3 regions of the Streptomyces graminofaciens genome follow, and region 2 is predicted to be linked to each of the others. Evidence: riboswitches for the same ligand, from Rfam matches in the RefSeq annotation. Region 2 holds a riboswitch; each other region holds the start of a gene.
What was found. A riboswitch is a leader RNA that binds a small molecule or an ion and turns the genes downstream of it on or off. The one in region 2 is predicted to bind cobalamin.
Positions count from the first base shown of each region.

Region 1: another riboswitch for cobalamin. It lies ahead of SGFS_RS43220 (cobalamin biosynthesis protein); the one in region 2 lies ahead of cobN (cobaltochelatase subunit CobN).
Region 3: another riboswitch for cobalamin. It lies ahead of SGFS_RS21345 (ribonucleoside-diphosphate reductase subunit alpha); the one in region 2 lies ahead of cobN (cobaltochelatase subunit CobN).

Region 1 is NZ_AP018448.1:9,818,271-9,823,594, forward strand. Features, by position in the region: gene cobN (cobaltochelatase subunit CobN) at 1-1,695, opposite strand, end outside; gene SGFS_RS43215 (cobyric acid synthase) at 1,692-3,203, opposite strand; gene SGFS_RS43220 (cobalamin biosynthesis protein) at 3,200-4,177, opposite strand; cobalamin riboswitch at 4,276-4,396, opposite strand; gene SGFS_RS43225 (hypothetical protein) at 4,821-5,042, opposite strand; gene SGFS_RS43230 (inorganic phosphate transporter) at 5,081-5,324, opposite strand, start outside.
Region 2 is NZ_AP018448.1:10,714,959-10,720,282, reverse strand. Features, by position in the region: gene cobN (cobaltochelatase subunit CobN) at 1-3,351, opposite strand, end outside; cobalamin riboswitch at 3,422-3,576, opposite strand; gene cobG (precorrin-3B synthase) at 3,622-4,917, shown strand; gene SGFS_RS47275 (precorrin-8X methylmutase) at 4,952-5,324, shown strand, end outside.
Region 3 is NZ_AP018448.1:5,028,904-5,034,227, forward strand. Features, by position in the region: gene SGFS_RS21335 (nucleoside hydrolase) at 204-1,193, shown strand; gene SGFS_RS21340 (GNAT family N-acetyltransferase) at 1,294-1,800, shown strand; cobalamin riboswitch at 1,863-1,986, shown strand; gene SGFS_RS21345 (ribonucleoside-diphosphate reductase subunit alpha) at 2,111-4,507, shown strand; gene SGFS_RS21350 (ribonucleotide-diphosphate reductase subunit beta) at 4,507-5,324, shown strand, end outside.

The DNA of each region.
Region 1 (5,324 bases), 900 kb from region 2:
CACGAGGTGGTCGACGACCGTGGCGTGCCCGCGCCGCTTGGCCTGGGTGCCCTCACCGGGGTCGTTGACGATGAACGGGTAGATGAGCGGCAGATCGCCGAGGACGGCGTCCGGCGCGCAGCCCCCGCTCAGCCCCAGCCCCTTGCCCGGCAGCCACTCCATCGTGCCGTGCTTGCCCATGTGCACGATCGCGTCGGCGCCGAAACTGTTCTCCAGCCAGCGGTACGCCGCCATGTAGTGGTGCGACGGCGGCATGTCCGGGTCGTGGTAGATCGCGATCGGGTTCTCGCCGAAGCCGCGCGGCGGCTGGATCATCACGACGACGTTCCCGAACTGGAGGGAGGCGAGCACGATCTCGTCCCCGTCGACGTAGAGGGAGCCCGGCGGCTCGCCCCACGCCTCCAGCATCCCCGCGCGCAGCTCCGGGTCGAGCTTGTCGAACCACGCCCGGTAGTCGGCGAGCGGCACCCGCGCGGGCGCGGCGGCCAGCTGCTCCTCGGTCAGCCACTCGACGTCGTGCCCACCGGCGTTGATGAGCCGATGGATCAACTCGTCGCCGCCGGAGGGGTATTCGGTGACCCCGTACCCGGCTTCCTTCAGGGCGTCCAGGACGCGCACCGCCGAAGCGGGCGTGTCGAGCCCGACCGCGTTGCCGACCCGCGAGTGCTTGGTCGGGTAGGCGGTGAACACCAGCGCCAGCTTCTTCTCGGCGTTCGGCTTGTACTTCAACAGCGCGTGCCGTACGGCGATCCCGGCGACCCGGGCGGCCCGCTCGGGGTCGGCGACGTACACCGGGACCTCGTCGGGGCCCTGCTCCTTGAAGGAGAAGGGGACCGTGATCAGCCGCCCGTCGAACTCCGGGATCGCGACCTGCATCGCCGCGTCCATGGGGGAGAGGGCGGCGTCGGACTCGTCCCACGCCCGCTTCGACGAGGTGAGGCAGAGCCCTTGCAGCACCGGCACGTCGAGGTCGGCGAGCGCCCCGATGTCCCAGGCCTCCTCGTCACCACCGGCGGAGGCCTGCGAGGCGTGGGCGCCGCCGGCGGCGAGGACGGTGGCGACGAGCGTGTCGGCCCGGCCGAGGATCTCGTAGAGCCCGGAGTCCGCCCCGCGCAGCGACCCGCAGTACACGGGGAGCGCGTTGGCGCCCTTCGCCTCGACGGCGTCGCAGAGCGTGTCCACGAAGGCGGTGTTGCCGCTGAGTTCGTGCGCCCGGTAGAAGAGCACACCGACGGTGGGCCGACCGTCGACGAACTCCCGCTCCCCGTGCACCCCGTACTCGGGCATCTTCCGCGGCTCGTCGAACCCCTCACCCGTCAGCAGCACGGTGTCGGACAGGAAGCGCGCCAGCTCGGTGAGGTTGGCGGGCCCGCCCTCGACGAGGTAGCGCAGCGCCTCGGCCACGACTCCGGCCGGGACGGACGACTCGGCCATCAACTCGGCGTCCGGGACGGCCTCGCCGCCCAGCAGGACGGTCGGGATGCCGGAGGCCTTGAGCGCGGCCAGCCCGTCCTCCCAGGCCCGCTTGCCCCCGAGCAGCCGTACGACGGCGATGTCGGCACCGTCGAGAAGACCGGGCAGTTCCTCCGCGACCTGCACCCGGGTCGGATTGCCGATCCGGTACGAGGCGTCGGACGCGGCCCGGGCCGCCAGCAGATCCGTGTCTGCGGTCGACAACAACAACACTGTGTTCATGCGGGCGCTCCCGGTGGAATGAAAGGCAGTCCTTGCGGAGCGCCCGACTCGATGAGCCGTCGGAGCGCGTCCGTGTCCGCGTGCTGTTCGATCAGGTCGCCGAGCCGGTCGAGCTGCTCCTCGCGCAGCGCGGCGAACGAGGTGTCGGGGGCCGGTACGAAGCGGCGCCCCGCGGCGGCGGCCACCTCACGCAGAAAGGCCCGCCGGAACCCGTCGGACTCCAACGACCCGTGCCAGTGCGTACCCCAGGTCTGTCCGACCCGGCACCCGTCCAGGAAGGGGACCCCTCCGTGGACGTCGGCGACCCCGTGATGGATCTCGTACCCCTCGACCCGCTCGCCGAGGGCTTCCCCCACCGGCCGGGTGAGGGTCTTCTCGCGGGCGAACCGCACCCGCACGGGCAGGACCCCGAGCCCCTCGACCCGCCCCTGCCGGCTCTCGACGTCGTCCTCGATGTGCTCGCCGAGGATCTGGAAGCCACCGCAGATGCCGAGCACGGGCCGCTGCTCGGCGGCCCGCCGCCTCAGGGCGTCGGCCAGCCCGCGTTCCCGCAGCCACTCCAGCGCCCGTACGGTCCCCCGGGTCCCCGGGACGACGACGAGATCGGCGTCCGCGAGCTCCTCGGGCCGGTCCACGAAACGCACGACGACGCCCGGTTCGGCGGCCAGCGCGTCGACATCGGTGAAGTTGGACATCAGAGGGATCGCACACACGGCGACCCGCAGCACGTCCTCCCCCACGGGCGGGGAGACGTTCGACTCCCGCACGGTGCCCCTCAGGGACACCCGCAGCCCGTCCTCCTCGTCGATCCCGAGCCCGTGCCGGAAGGGCAGCACACCGTACGTACGCCGCCCGGTGAGCCCGAGCAGCATGTCGAGCCCCGGCTCCAACAGGGACACGTCCCCCCGGAACTTGTTGACGAGGAACCCGGCGACGAGCGCCTGGTCCTCGGGGGAGAGGAGCGCGACGGTCCCGAAGAACGACGCGAAGACCCCACCACGATCGATGTCGCCGACGACGAGCACGGGCAGCCCGGCGTTCCGGGCGATCCCCATGTTGACGATGTCGGTCCGCCGAAGATTGATCTCGGCGGGGCTGCCGGCCCCCTCACAGATCACCGCGTCATACGTGCCCCGCAACTCGGCGAGACACTCCAACACGGTCCCGAGCAGAGCCTGCTGCCGCCCGCCGTGGTACCCGCGCGCACTCATCTCGCCCACGGGCTTCCCCATGAGCACGACCTGACTGCTGCGCTCACCGCCCGGCTTCAGCAGCACCGGATTCATCAACGCGGTCGGCTCGACCCGACAGGCCTGCGCCTGCATGGCCTGCGCCCGCCCGATCTCGGCGCCCTCCCGCGTCACGAACGAATTGAGGGACATGTTCTGCGCCTTGAACGGCGCGACCCGCACCCCCTGCCGCACCAGCCACCGACAGATCCCCGCGGTGACCACACTCTTCCCGGCGTCAGAGGTGGTCCCGGCGACGAGCAGACCCCCACCGGTCATGAGGCACCCCCCGACCGCATCCGCTGTGCCGGGCGCCTCATGACCCGGTTCCGCAGCAACGCGCCACCCGCACTGACCCCCAACGCCAGCCAACTCACCCGCCGGGACAACCGAACGGCCCGCTCGATGTCCCCGACCACCACAGCCCGCCCCTCCCCATTCAGCACAGGCCGGTGCTCGACCCGCCCCCCGTACGACAACGTCCCACCCAGCCGCACCCCCAGCGCCCCCGCGAACGACGCCTCCACAGGCCCGGCGTTGGGACTCGGATGCTTCCGGGCATCGGCACGCCAGGCCCGTACGGCCCCACGGCGGTCACCCCCGGCGACGCCGGCGAGCACAGCGGTGAGCCGGGCCCCCGGCCACCCGGCGACGTCGTCCAGCCGAGCCGAAGCCCACCCGTACCGCCGATGGCGAGGCGACTTGTGCCCGACCATCGCATCGAGCGTGTTGACGGCCCGAAACCCGACGAGCCCAGGCACACCCCCCACGGCCCCCCACACCAACGCCCCCACCACCGCGTCGGAGGTGTTCTCGGCAACGGACTCGACGACGGCCCGGGCGATCCCGTCGGCGTCGAGCGCCTGCGGATCCCGCCCGCACAGATGGGGCAACCGCGCCCGGGCGGCCTCGACATCCCCCGTCTCCAGGGCATGCCCGATGGCCCGGGCCTCCCGCCCGAGGGAAGTCCCCCCGACGACGGCCCAGGTGGTGGCGGCGGTCAACGCGACGGAAGCGGTACGGGACGGCCGTGCCGCAGACGCGGCCAAGGCGCCCAACGCCACGGCGCCCCCCGCGCACACGGCGGTGTGCAGCGCCCCCCACCCCCGGTGGTCCCGCCACAACACCCGCTCCACGGCACCCGCGGCCCGCCCGAACGCGGCGACCGGATGCCCCCGGCGAGGATCGCCGAGCAGCAGGTCGCCGAGGAGGCCGGCGGCGGCGCCGTACGCGAAGACGCGATCGGCACGCATGCGGTCAGCCGATCGGGAGGTCGGGAAAGGGCCAGGTACTGAAGCTCGAACGGCAGCCGCGCATGGCGATATGTCCTCACTCAGGGTGTCCACGCCCTGGTTCGACGAGACCGACGGCGAGAGTTCCTGGCTCCCGGGAAGGTTCTTCCCCGGTGACAGTGGCGGGACCGCGCCGGACTCGCACCGGCTTCCTCTCCTGCCGTCGTACATGGCCCCGGCAGTCCACCACGCCCCCGGAAGACCCGTCAACTCGCCGTTGACCTGCGGCGTAGTGGTGTGCTGAGCCCCACATCGCTGAAATATCGTCAGGCGCCCGAATCTGCGGGAACGGCAGTACGAAAGCCGAGCGCCGACGAGCGGCATCGGGTCGTTCAACGCGGGGAGACGCGCCGGGTGTGGCCGGCCCTCCACCGCGCCCGCGCGGCGGAGGGACACGTTCTGGCGCGTGACTCGAAACGGGGGCGAAGGCCCCGTGCTCGTCCTGCCGGCCGCGGCCGGCAGGACCCACTGGGTCGTCGACGAGAGGGGCTCGAGGTGCTCCGGCTGGTGGTCGTAACCGCGATGCCGACGCAGACAAAAGCCCTCACGGTGATCGAATTCACCGTGAGGGCTTTGTGCCAGGTGCCGCAGGAGCGGCGTGGCGTCAGGCCATGATCAGATAGATCCCGTAGGCCACCGCCGCCGCGCACGCCGCGAAGCAGGCGTACGCCGCTGTCGTGGGGAGTGCCGCCGAGTTGCCGGCGGCCGTGGCGGTCTCACGCTTGGAGAGGCCGACGATGCCGAGGGTGAACAGGCCGACGAGGGCCACGGTCACCACGAGGCTGACTCCGAAGACGGAGCCGAGGGCTGCCCAGTCGATGTGCATGGTGATTCTTCCTCAGGGGGTCGCGGGAGTCGCGGGGCTCAGACGGCCGGTGTCGGCGCCGACGGGTTCGCCGGGGTCTCGGCGGCGGTGGCGGCCGCGGCGGTCGCCGGGGCCGGGATCGTGGCCGTGAGGTCCTCGGCGACCGTGCCGACCGGCGGCGGGGTGACGGCGGCGATCGCCGCGGTAACCACACCGGGGGGTTCCTCGGAGTCGTTCACGTTCGTGTGATCGACCACCTCGCGGCGCGAGATCATCCAGATCGCGGCGCTGGAGGCGATGAGG
Region 2 (5,324 bases):
GTAGCCGAACAGGTAGTCCACGGTCGCGGCGAGTTCGAAGGCGCCCTTGTAGCCGTGGCGGCGCATCGCCTCGATCCACTTGGGGTTGACGACGCGGGCGCGGAAGACGCGGGAGGTCTCCTCGACGAGGGTGCGGGTGCGGACCGTCTCGGGGCGGGTGGAGTCGCCGATGTACGCCTCGGGGGCCGTGCCGCGCAGGGCGCGGACCGTGGCCACCATGCCGCCGTGGTACTGGAAGTAGTCGTCGGAGTCGGCGATGTCGTGCTCACGCGTGTCCGTGTTCTTCGCGGCGACCTCGATCCGCTTGTACGCCGTCTCCATCTCCTCGCGGGCCGGGCGCCCGTCGAGTTCGCGGCCGTACGCGTAGCCGCCCCACACCGTGTACACCTCGGCGAGGTCGGCGTCGGTGCGCCAGTCGCGGGAGTCGATGAGCTGGAGCAGCCCTGCGCCGTACGTGCCGGGGCGGGAGCCGAAGATGCGGGTGGTGGCCCGGCGTTCGTCGCCGTGCGTGGCCAGGTCGGCCCGGACGTGGGCGCGGACGTGGTTCGCGTCGGCCGGTTCGTCCAGGGACGCGGCCAGGCGTACGGCGTCGTCGAGCAGCCCGATGGTGTGCGGGAAGGCGTCGCGGAAGAAGCCCGAGATGCGCAGGGTGACGTCGATGCGGGGGCGGCCCAACTCCTCGTACGGTATGGCCTCAAGGCCGGTCACCCGGCGCGAGGCGTCGTCCCAGACGGGGCGGACGCCGAGCAGGGCGAGGGCCTCGGCCACGTCGTCGCCGGCCGTGCGCATGGCGCTCGTGCCCCACAGCGAGAGGCCGACGGAGGTGGGCCAGTCGCCGTTGTCTGCGCGGTAGCGCTCCAGCAGGGAGTCCGCGAGGGCCTGGCCGGTCTCCCAGGCGAGGCGGGAGGGGACGGCCTTGGGGTCGACGGAGTAGAAGTTGCGGCCCGTCGGCAGGACGTTGACCAGGCCTCGGAGCGGGGAGCCCGAGGGGCCGGCCGGGACGAAGCCGCCGTTGAGTGCGTGCACGGTGTGGTCGAGTTCGGCCGTGGTCGCGGCGAGCCGGGGCACGACCTCGCGGGCGGCGAACTCCAGGATGGCGGCGACCTGCTCACCGTGCTCGGTGGGGACGGCTGCCGGGTCCCAGCCCGCGTCCTCCATCGACTGGACCAGGGCGCGGGCCTTCTCCTCCGCCTCGTCGGCGGTCGTACGGGTCGCGGCGGACTCGTCGAGGCCGAGGGCCTCGCGCAGGCCGGGCAGGGCCGTGGTGCCGCCCCAGATCTGACGGGCGCGGAGGATGGCGAGGACCAGGTTGACGTGGTCGTCGCCGGTGGGCGGGGTGCCGAGCACGTGCAGGCCGTCGCGGATCTGGGCGTCCTTGACCTCGCACAGCCAGCCGTCGACGTGCAGGAGGAAGTCGTCGAAGCCGTCGTCCTCCGGGCGGTCGTCCAGGCCGAGGTCGTGGTCGAGTTTGGCGGCCTGGATGAGGGTCCAGATCTGGGCGCGGATCGCCGGGAGCTTGGCGGGGTCCATGGAGGAGATCTGGGCGTACTCGTCGAGGAGTTGCTCCAGACGCGCGATGTCGCCGTAGGAGTCGGCGCGCGCCATCGGCGGGACCAGGTGGTCGACGAGGGTGGCGTGGACGCGGCGCTTGGCCTGGGTGCCCTCGCCGGGGTCGTTCACCAGGAAGGGGTAGATCAGAGGGAGGTCGCCGAGGGCGGCGTCGGGGCCGCAGGCGGCGGACAGGCCGGCGTTCTTGCCTGGCAGCCACTCCAGATTGCCGTGCTTGCCGAGGTGGATCATCGCGTCCGCCCCGAAGCCGCCCTCCGCCTGCGCGGCGGCGATCCAACGGTAGGCGGCCAGGTAGTGGTGGGAGGGCGGGAGGTCCGGGTCGTGGTAGATCGCGATCGGGTTCTCGCCGAAGCCGCGCGGGGGCTGGATGAGGATCAGCAGATTGCCGAAGCGCAGGGCCGCGAGGACGATGTCGCCCTCCGGGTTGCTGCTGCGGTCGACGAACATCTCGCCGGGTGCCGGGCCCCAGTGTTCCTCCACCGCCGTGCGCAGCTCCTCCGGGAGGGTGGCGTACCAGCGGCGGTAGTCGGCCGCCGGGATCCGGACGGGGTTGCGGGCCAACTGCTCCTCGGTGAGCCAGTCCTGGTCGTGGCCGCCCGCCTCGATGAGGGCGCGGATCAGCTCGTCGCCGTCGCCGGAGGCCAGCCCGGGTGCGTCGGCGCCGCCGAAGTCGTAGCCCTCGTCGCGGAGTCGGCGCAGGAGGGCGACCGCGCTGGCGGGGGTGTCCAGGCCGACCGCGTTGCCGATGCGGGAGTGCTTGGTCGGGTAGGCGGACAGGACGAGCGCGAGGCGCTTGTCGGCGTTGGCGATATGCCGAAGTCGGGCGTGGCGTACGGCGATTCCGGCGACGCGGGCCGCGCGTTCGGGGTCGGCGGCATAGGCCGGGAGGCCGTCCTCGTCGATCTCCTTGAAGGAGAACGGGACCGTGATCAGGCGGCCGTCGAACTCGGGTACGGCGATCTGGCTGGCCGCGTCGAGGGGGGAGACGCCCTCGTCGTTGGCGTCCCAGTCGGCCCGGGAGGACGTGAGGCAGAGCGCCTGGAGGATCGGGACGTCGAGGCCGGTCAGGGCGCCCGCGTCCCAGGACTCGTCGTCACCGCCGGCCGACGCCTCGGCGGGCTTCGTGCCGCCCGCCGCGAGCACGGTGGTGATGATCGCGTCGGCGGAGCGGAGTTCGTCGATCAGCTCGGGCTCGGGGGCGCGCAGGGAGGCGACGTACAGCGGAAGGGCACGGGCGCCCGCGTCCTCGATGGCCTCGCACAGGGCGCCGACGAAGGCGGTGTTGCCGCTCATGTGGTGGGCCCGGTAGTAGAGCACGGCGACGGTCGGGCCGTCGGTGCCGTCACGCGGGGTGCGCTCCAGCGGGCCCCAGGCCGGGGCGGGGGCGGGGGCCTCGAAGCCGTGGCCGGTGAGCAGGACCGTGTCGGAGAGGAAGCGGGCCAACTGCTCCAGGTTGGCCGGGCCGCCGTGCGCGAGGTAGGCGTGGGCCTCGGCCGCGAGGCCGACGGGGACGGTGGAGGCGGCCATCAGCTGGGCGTCGGGCGCCTGTTCGCCGGTGAGGACGACGACCGGGCGGCCGTCGGCGAGCAGCAGGTCGAGGCCGTCCTGCCAGGCCCGGATGCCGCCGAGGAGCCGTACGACGACCAGGTCGGCGCCGTCGAGGAGCGCCGGAAGGTCGTCGAGGGCCAGGCGGGAGGGGTTGGCGAAGCGGTACGGCACCGGACCGGCCGCCGCGCGGGCGCTGAGCAGGTCGGTGTCGGACGTCGACAGGAGCAGGATCATGTGGCGGCTGGGCCTTCCTCGGGGTCCGCGCCCCGGGCGGTGTCGGATCGGGTCTCCCCTGCTCGGGCGGGCCGAGTGCTCGGGGAAGGGAGTTCCTGGCTCGCCCGGCTCCAGGGCGTGGAGTGGGCTCACAGTGGCGGGACCGCGCCGGACTCACACCGGCTTCCTCCCCTGTCGCCGTCGTGGCGTCGGTGGACCGGATGATCCACCACGCAGCATAGTAAGGGGCGCCTCAAGAGGGCGGGGCATACAGCCGTGGTGGGGGTGGGTATGCTCGCCGCCATGTCCACAGCAGCTCTCCGTTCATCGTCCCAGGCCACAGCGGCCCCACGGGACCGCGGCGACGCCTGCCCGGGCACACTGCGGCTGCACACCGCGGACGACGGGGCGCTGGCCCGCGTACGGGTCCCGGGTGGCGTACTGACCGTTCGCCAGGCGGAGGCGCTCGCGGACGCGGCACGGCGGCTCGGCGACGGTGAGCTGCATCTGACCTCGCGCGGCAATGTGCAACTGCGGGGACTGGCGGACGGCTGCGGGGCGGAGCTGGCCGAACTGCTGGCCGCGGCCGGGCTGCTCCCCTCCCCCGGGCACGAACGGGTGCGCAACATCGTCGCCTCTCCGCTGTCGGGCCTCGACGGTCGGGGCCTGACCGATGTGCGGCCCTGGCTGTCGGCCCTCGACGCGGCGCTTTGTGCGAGCGGGGCGGCGCGGGCGCTGTCGGGCCGGTTCCTGTTCGCGCTCGACGACGGGCGGGGGGATGTGGCCGGGCTCGGCGCCGATGTGACGGTACGGGCGGACGTGGACGGCGGCGCGCTGCTGAGTCTCGGCACGGCCGACGAAGCGCTGCTGGTGCCCGGTGAGGACGCGCCCCGGGCCGCCCTGGTCGCTGCGGAGACGTTCCTGGAGGCCGTACGCGCGAGCGGCACCCGCGCCTGGCGGCTCGACGAACTCGCGCTGCCTGACGGCGAGTTGAGCCGTACGGTCGGTCGCCGACTCGCCGCCTGGGGCATCAGCTGCGAAAAGCGGGTGCGGGAGACCGCCGCCTCGGACGGGCCGCCGCCCGGGATCGTCGGCGACGCCCTGTCCGTGCACGTTCCGCTGGGGCGTCTCGCGGTCCTCCCCTGGCGGGAGTTGACGTGCGTCGCCGCCGGTGAACTGCGTCTGACCCCCTGGCGCGGCGTCGTCGTCCCCATGCCGGGCATGGGTGCCGCGCAGGTGTCCGCGTCGCTCGCCCGCCTCTCCGCCGCGGGCCTTGTCACCGATCCCGCCTCCCCGTGGCTCCGCGTGGGTGCCTGTATCGGCCGGCCCGGGTGTGCCAGATCGCTGGCGGACGTGCGGGCGGACGCGGCCGGACGCCTCGCCGCGGCCGGACGCGGCGGCCTCCCCCTGTACTGGTCCGGATGCGAACGCCGCTGCGGGCATCCGCGAGGCGACCGGATCGACGTGGTCGCCACGGCGGACGGCGGCTACCGGCTCGCCCTCACCGCCCGGGGACGAGAACCGCGAACCGCCTCCGTCGACCACCCCTCCCGACTCGCCGCCGCCCTGGCGGAGATCACCTCATGAGCCGCACGACGACAGCCGCACGAACAACAGCCGTATGACACCCGAGAGCAGCGAGAAGACCACCGTGACCACGTACGACTACGAGAAGGACGGCCCGGCCATCTACCGGCAGTCCTTCGCCACCATCCGCGCGGAGGCCGACCTCGCGGCCCTGCCCGCCGACGTCAGCCAGGTCGCGGTCCGGATGATCCACGCCTGCGGAATGGTCGACCTCGTACAGGACTTGGTGTACACGCCCGACGTGGTGGCCCGGGCCCGCGAGGCCCTGCGGGCCGGCGCGCCCATCTTCACCGACGTCCGGATGGTGGCCAGCGGCGTGACCCGCAAGCGGCTGCCCGCCGACAACGACGTGCTGTGCACCCTTTCCGACCCGGCCGTCCCGGACCTCGCGGCGCGGCTCGGCACCA
Region 3 (5,324 bases), 5.7 Mb from region 2:
GTCTGGTGCGGTGCATCGCAAGGCGGAGGGTCGTCCGCGTACTGGGTGTACGCGGACGATCCCGACAACGCGGCGAGGTGCCGTGCCAGGCGTCGCGGGGCAGACGGGACTTTCGAATACACGCCCTAGATCCATGGTCTTCTCGGGCCGGGGGCGGGATCTCGCCCCCGGCCCTCCTGCTTGCCGCGACTACGCTGGACCTCGTGACCGCCCTCGCTCCGATCGTCCTCGACAGCGACCCCGGCATCGACGACGCCGTGGCCCTGCAGTACCTGCTCGGCACGGGCCTGTGGGACCTCAAGGCGTACACGTCGGTCGGCGGCAACCTCCCCGCGGACGCCACCTACCGGAACGCCCGAGCGCTCGCGCGGGCCATGCGCATCGACGACGACGTCCCCGTGCACCGCGGCGCCGGCCGCCCCCTCTCCCGCCTTCCCTACCGCGAGGCCTCCGCGTTCCACGGCCCCGCCGGCCTGGGTGACGAGACGCTCCCCGACTCCACCGCCCCGCACCAGGCGGAGTCCTCCGCGCAGGCGCTGCTCCGGCTCTCCGGACAGTACGAGGGCGAGCTGACCGTATGCGCCACGGGCCCGCTCACCAACGTGGCGATCGCGATCCTGGAGGACCCGGACTTCGCCCGCCGCGTCAGGAGGTTCGTGTTCATGGGCGGCGCGGCGCAGGTGCCGGGCAACTTCACCCCGGTCGCCGAGTTCAACATCTGGTCCGACCCGGACGCCGCCGAGATCGTGCTCTCCTCGGGCATCCCGTTCACGATGGTCGACCTGGACGCCTCGCACCGCTGGCTCTTCCGCCCCGCCGACCTGGCCGCGCTGGAGGCCGCGGGCCCGGCCACGGCCCTCGCCGCACGGCTGATGCGCACCTACATGGACGCCTACACCCGACACGGCGGAGACGGCACCTGCCCGCTGCACGACCCGCTCGCGGTGGGCGTGTGCGCGGACGAGGCGTTCGTGAGCGCCGCCGAGGGGGCCGTGGTCGTCGAGTGCGCCAGCGAACTCACCCGCGGTCAGACCGTGTTCGTACCCGCGGAAGCCCGGCGGGTCTACTACTCCGAGTCCCCCGCCCTGACCGCCCGCCTGCGCGCCACCGGCCGCGTCGCCCTGGGCCCCGGCACCCGCGACTTCTCCAAGGACTTCGTGGCGACGCTTCCGCAGTGGCCTGCCACCGTCTGATGGCGGCCACCACCCTCTAGCGATCTGCTCATAGGACTATCCCTCGCCCCTGTGGAAAACGCCGGGCCCCATCCGCGTCCGCTGCTGCACACTGCGACGCATGGACATCACGATCAGGCAGGTGGCTGCCGACGAGTACGCCACCCTCGGCGAGATCACCGCTCAGGCCTACCTGGGCGACGGACTGCTGGACTTCGGAGAGAGCGACGAGTACCTCGGCGAGCTGCGTGACGTGGCCAAGCGGGCCGCCGCGGCCGAGGTGCTCGTCGCCGTGGCGGACGGTCGGGTGCTCGGCGGTGTGACCTTCGTCCCGGCCGGTGGCCCCATGGCCGACATCGCCCGTGCGGGAGAGGCCGAAATACGTATGCTCGCGGTCGCCCCGGAGATGCGCGGTCGAGGCATCGGCGAGGCTCTGGTGCGTACCTGCGTCGAGCGCGCCCGGGCCGTGGAGGGCTGCGTACGCCTCGTGCTGTCGACCCAGCGGACCATGCGCACCGCCCATCGCATCTACGAACGTCTGGGCTTCACTCGTACACCCGAGCGCGACTGGAACCCCGTTCCACACCTCGACGACATCATGCTCCTCACCTATGAGTTGACGCTCTGACACGCTCCGAAGTCGACGTGACACAACATCTGGGGGTGACCCCGCAGCCCGACACAAGATGTATGCTCATGCTCGCTGTCGCCGCAGGGGAATCCGGCGCGAATCCGGAACTGTCCCGCAACGGTGTACTTGCGTGTATTTGCACGCCTGTTCAGTCCGAGGACCTGCCGACAGCGCGCCCGGCCGACCGGTCCGGGTGCCCTGACGTCCGGGCCTCGTGGAGTGGGCCGGTGGACGCGACGCCCCCGTGCGCTCGTGTGCTGCCGCCTGCCCTTCACCAGGTCCACTGCCGAGCGAGGGAGAGCCCCACGTGACCATCGCGCCAGCCGACCCGGCTTCAGTTGCCCCGGCTTCGGCCGCCCCGGTGACGGAGACCGACGGTCCCGGTACCGCGTTGCTGCGGACCCTGACCGAGCTGACCGCCGACCTCCCCGACGCCGACCCCGGCCGGGTCGCCGCCGCCGCGCTGCGCGGCCGGTCCGCGCGGGCGGACGAGGCGGAGCTGCGCGAGCTGGCCACGGAGGCGGCCGCCGGCCTCATCTCCGAGGACCCCGCCTACTCCAAGCTGGCCGCCCGGCTGTTGGCCGTCAGCGTCCGCGCCGAGGCCGCCTCGCAGGGCGTCACGACGTTCACGCAGTCCATCGTCGTGGGGCACCGTGAGGGCCTCGTCGCCGACCGCACGGCGGAGTTCGTACGCGTCCACGCCGAGCGCCTCGACGCGCTCGTCGACCCGGCCGGCGACGACCGCTTCGGCTACTTCGGCCTGCGCACGCTGCACAGCCGCTATCTGCTCCGGCACCCGATCACCCGCAAGGTCGTCGAGACGCCCCAGCACTTCATGCTGCGGGTGGCGAGCGGCCTCGCCGAGGACGACACCGCTCGTTCCGTCGACGAAGTCGCCGCGCTCTACGGGCTCATGAGCCGCCTCGACTACCTCCCCTCCTCCCCGACGCTCTTCAACTCGGGTACGCGACACCCCCAGATGTCGTCCTGCTACCTCCTCGACTCCCCACTGGACGAGCTGGACTCCATCTACGACCGCTACCACCAGGTGGCCCGTCTCTCGAAGCACGCGGGCGGCATCGGGCTGTCGTACTCCCGGATCCGCTCGCGCGGTTCGCTGATCCGGGGTACCAACGGGCACTCCAACGGCATCGTGCCGTTCCTGAAGACGCTGGACGCCTCGGTCGCCGCGGTGAACCAGGGCGGGCGGCGCAAGGGCGCGGCCGCGGTCTACCTGGAGACCTGGCACTCCGACATCGAGGAGTTCCTGGAGCTGCGCGACAACACGGGTGAGGACGCCCGGCGTACGCACAACCTGAACCTGGCGCACTGGATCCCGGACGAGTTCATGCGCCGGGTGAACGCCGACGAGCAGTGGTCGCTGTTCTCCCCGGCCGACGTTCCCGAGTTGGTCGACCTGTGGGGCGAGGAGTTCGACACCGCGTACCTCAAGGCGGAGGCGAACGGCCTGGCGAAGAAGACCATCCCGGCCCGCGACCTGTACGGCCGCATGATGCGCACGCTCGCGCAGACCGGCAACGGCTGGATGACCTTCAAGGACGCGGCCAACCGCACGGCCAACCAGACGGCCGAGTCGGGCCATGTCGTCCACTCCTCCAACCTCTGCACGGAGATCCTGGAGGTCACTGACGACGGGGAGACGGCGGTCTGCAACCTGGGTTCGGTGAACCTGGGCGCGTTCGTCGACCGGGCGACCGGTGACATGGACTGGGAGCGGCTGGACGAGACGGTCCGCACCGCCGTCACCTTCCTCGACCGCGTCGTCGACATCAACTTCTACCCGACCGAGCAGGCGGGCCGCTCCAACGCCAAGTGGCGTCCGGTCGGCCTCGGCGCGATGGGCCTCCAGGACGTCTTCTTCAAGCTGCGCCTGCCCTTCGACTCCCCCGAGGCGAAGGCCCTGTCCACGCGGATCGCCGAGCGCATCATGCTCGCCGCGTACGAGGCCTCCGCCGACCTCGCCGAGCGCAACGGCCCGCTGCCGGCCTGGGAGAAGACCCGTACGGCCCGTGGTGTGCTGCACCCCGACCACTACGGCGTCGAGTTCACCTGGCCGGAGCGCTGGGCGGCCCTGCGCGAGCGCATCGCGACGACGGGCATGCGCAACTCGCTGCTCCTCGCCATCGCGCCGACGGCGACCATCGCCTCGATCGCCGGTGTGTACGAGTGCATCGAGCCGCAGGTGTCCAACCTGTTCAAGCGCGAGACGCTGTCCGGCGAGTTCCTCCAGGTCAACTCATACCTGGTGAACGACCTGAAGGAGCTCGGCGTCTGGGACGCCCGCACCCGTGAGGCGCTGCGTGACGCCAACGGCTCGGTGCAGGACTTCGCGTGGATCCCGGCCGACGTACGGGCGCTGTACCGCACGGCGTGGGAGATCCCGCAGCGCGGCCTGATCGACATGGCCGCCGCCCGCACGCCGTACCTGGACCAGTCGCAGTCGCTGAACCTGTTCCTGGAGACGCCGACCATCGGCAAGCTCTCGTCGATGTACGCGTACGCCTGGAAGTCGGGGCTGAAGACGACGTACTACCTGCGCTCGCGCCCGGCGACCCGCATCGCCCGCGCCGCCCAGGCACAGGCCCAGCAGCCTGAAAACACCATCCCCGTCCAGCAGGCGACCTCCGAAGAGGCGATCGCCTGCTCCCTGGAAAACCCCGAGTCCTGCGAGGCCTGCCAGTAATGACCAGCGAAGCCAAGAACCTGCTCGACCCGGGCTTCGAGCTGACTCTCCGCCCCATGCGCTACCCCGACTTCTACGAGCGCTACCGGGACGCGATCAAGAACACCTGGACCGTGGAGGAGGTCGACCTCCACTCGGACGTCGCCGACCTGGCGAAGCTCACGCCGGCCGAGCAGCACCTGATCGGCCGCCTGGTCGCGTTCTTCGCGACGGGCGACTCGATCGTGGCGAACAACCTCGTGCTGACGCTGTACAAGCACATCAACTCCCCCGAGGCTCGCCTGTATCTCTCAAGGCAGCTCTTCGAGGAGGCCGTCCACGTCCAGTTCTACCTGACCCTCCTGGACACCTACCTCCCCGACCCGGAGGACCGGACGGCGGCCTTCGCGGCGGTGGAGAACATTCCCTCCATCCGCGAGAAGGCCGAGTTCTGCTTCAAGTGGATCAACGAGGTCGAGAAGCTGGAGCGCCTGGAGTCCAAGGCCGACCGCCGCCGCTTCCTCCTCAACCTCATCTGCTTCGCCGCGTGCATCGAGGGCCTGTTCTTCTACGGCGCCTTCGCGTACGTCTACTGGTTCCGCAGCCGGGGCCTGCTGCACGGCCTCGCGACCGGCACCAACTGGGTGTTCCGCGACGAGACGATGCACATGAGCTTCGCCTTCGAGGTGGTCGACACCGTCCGCAAGGAGGAGCCGGAGCTCTTCGACGACCAGCTTCAGCAGCAGGTCACGGACATGCTGAAGGAGGCTGTCGAGGCCGAGCTGCAGTTCGGCCGCGACCTGTGCGGTGACGGCCTCCCGGGCATGAACACCGAGTC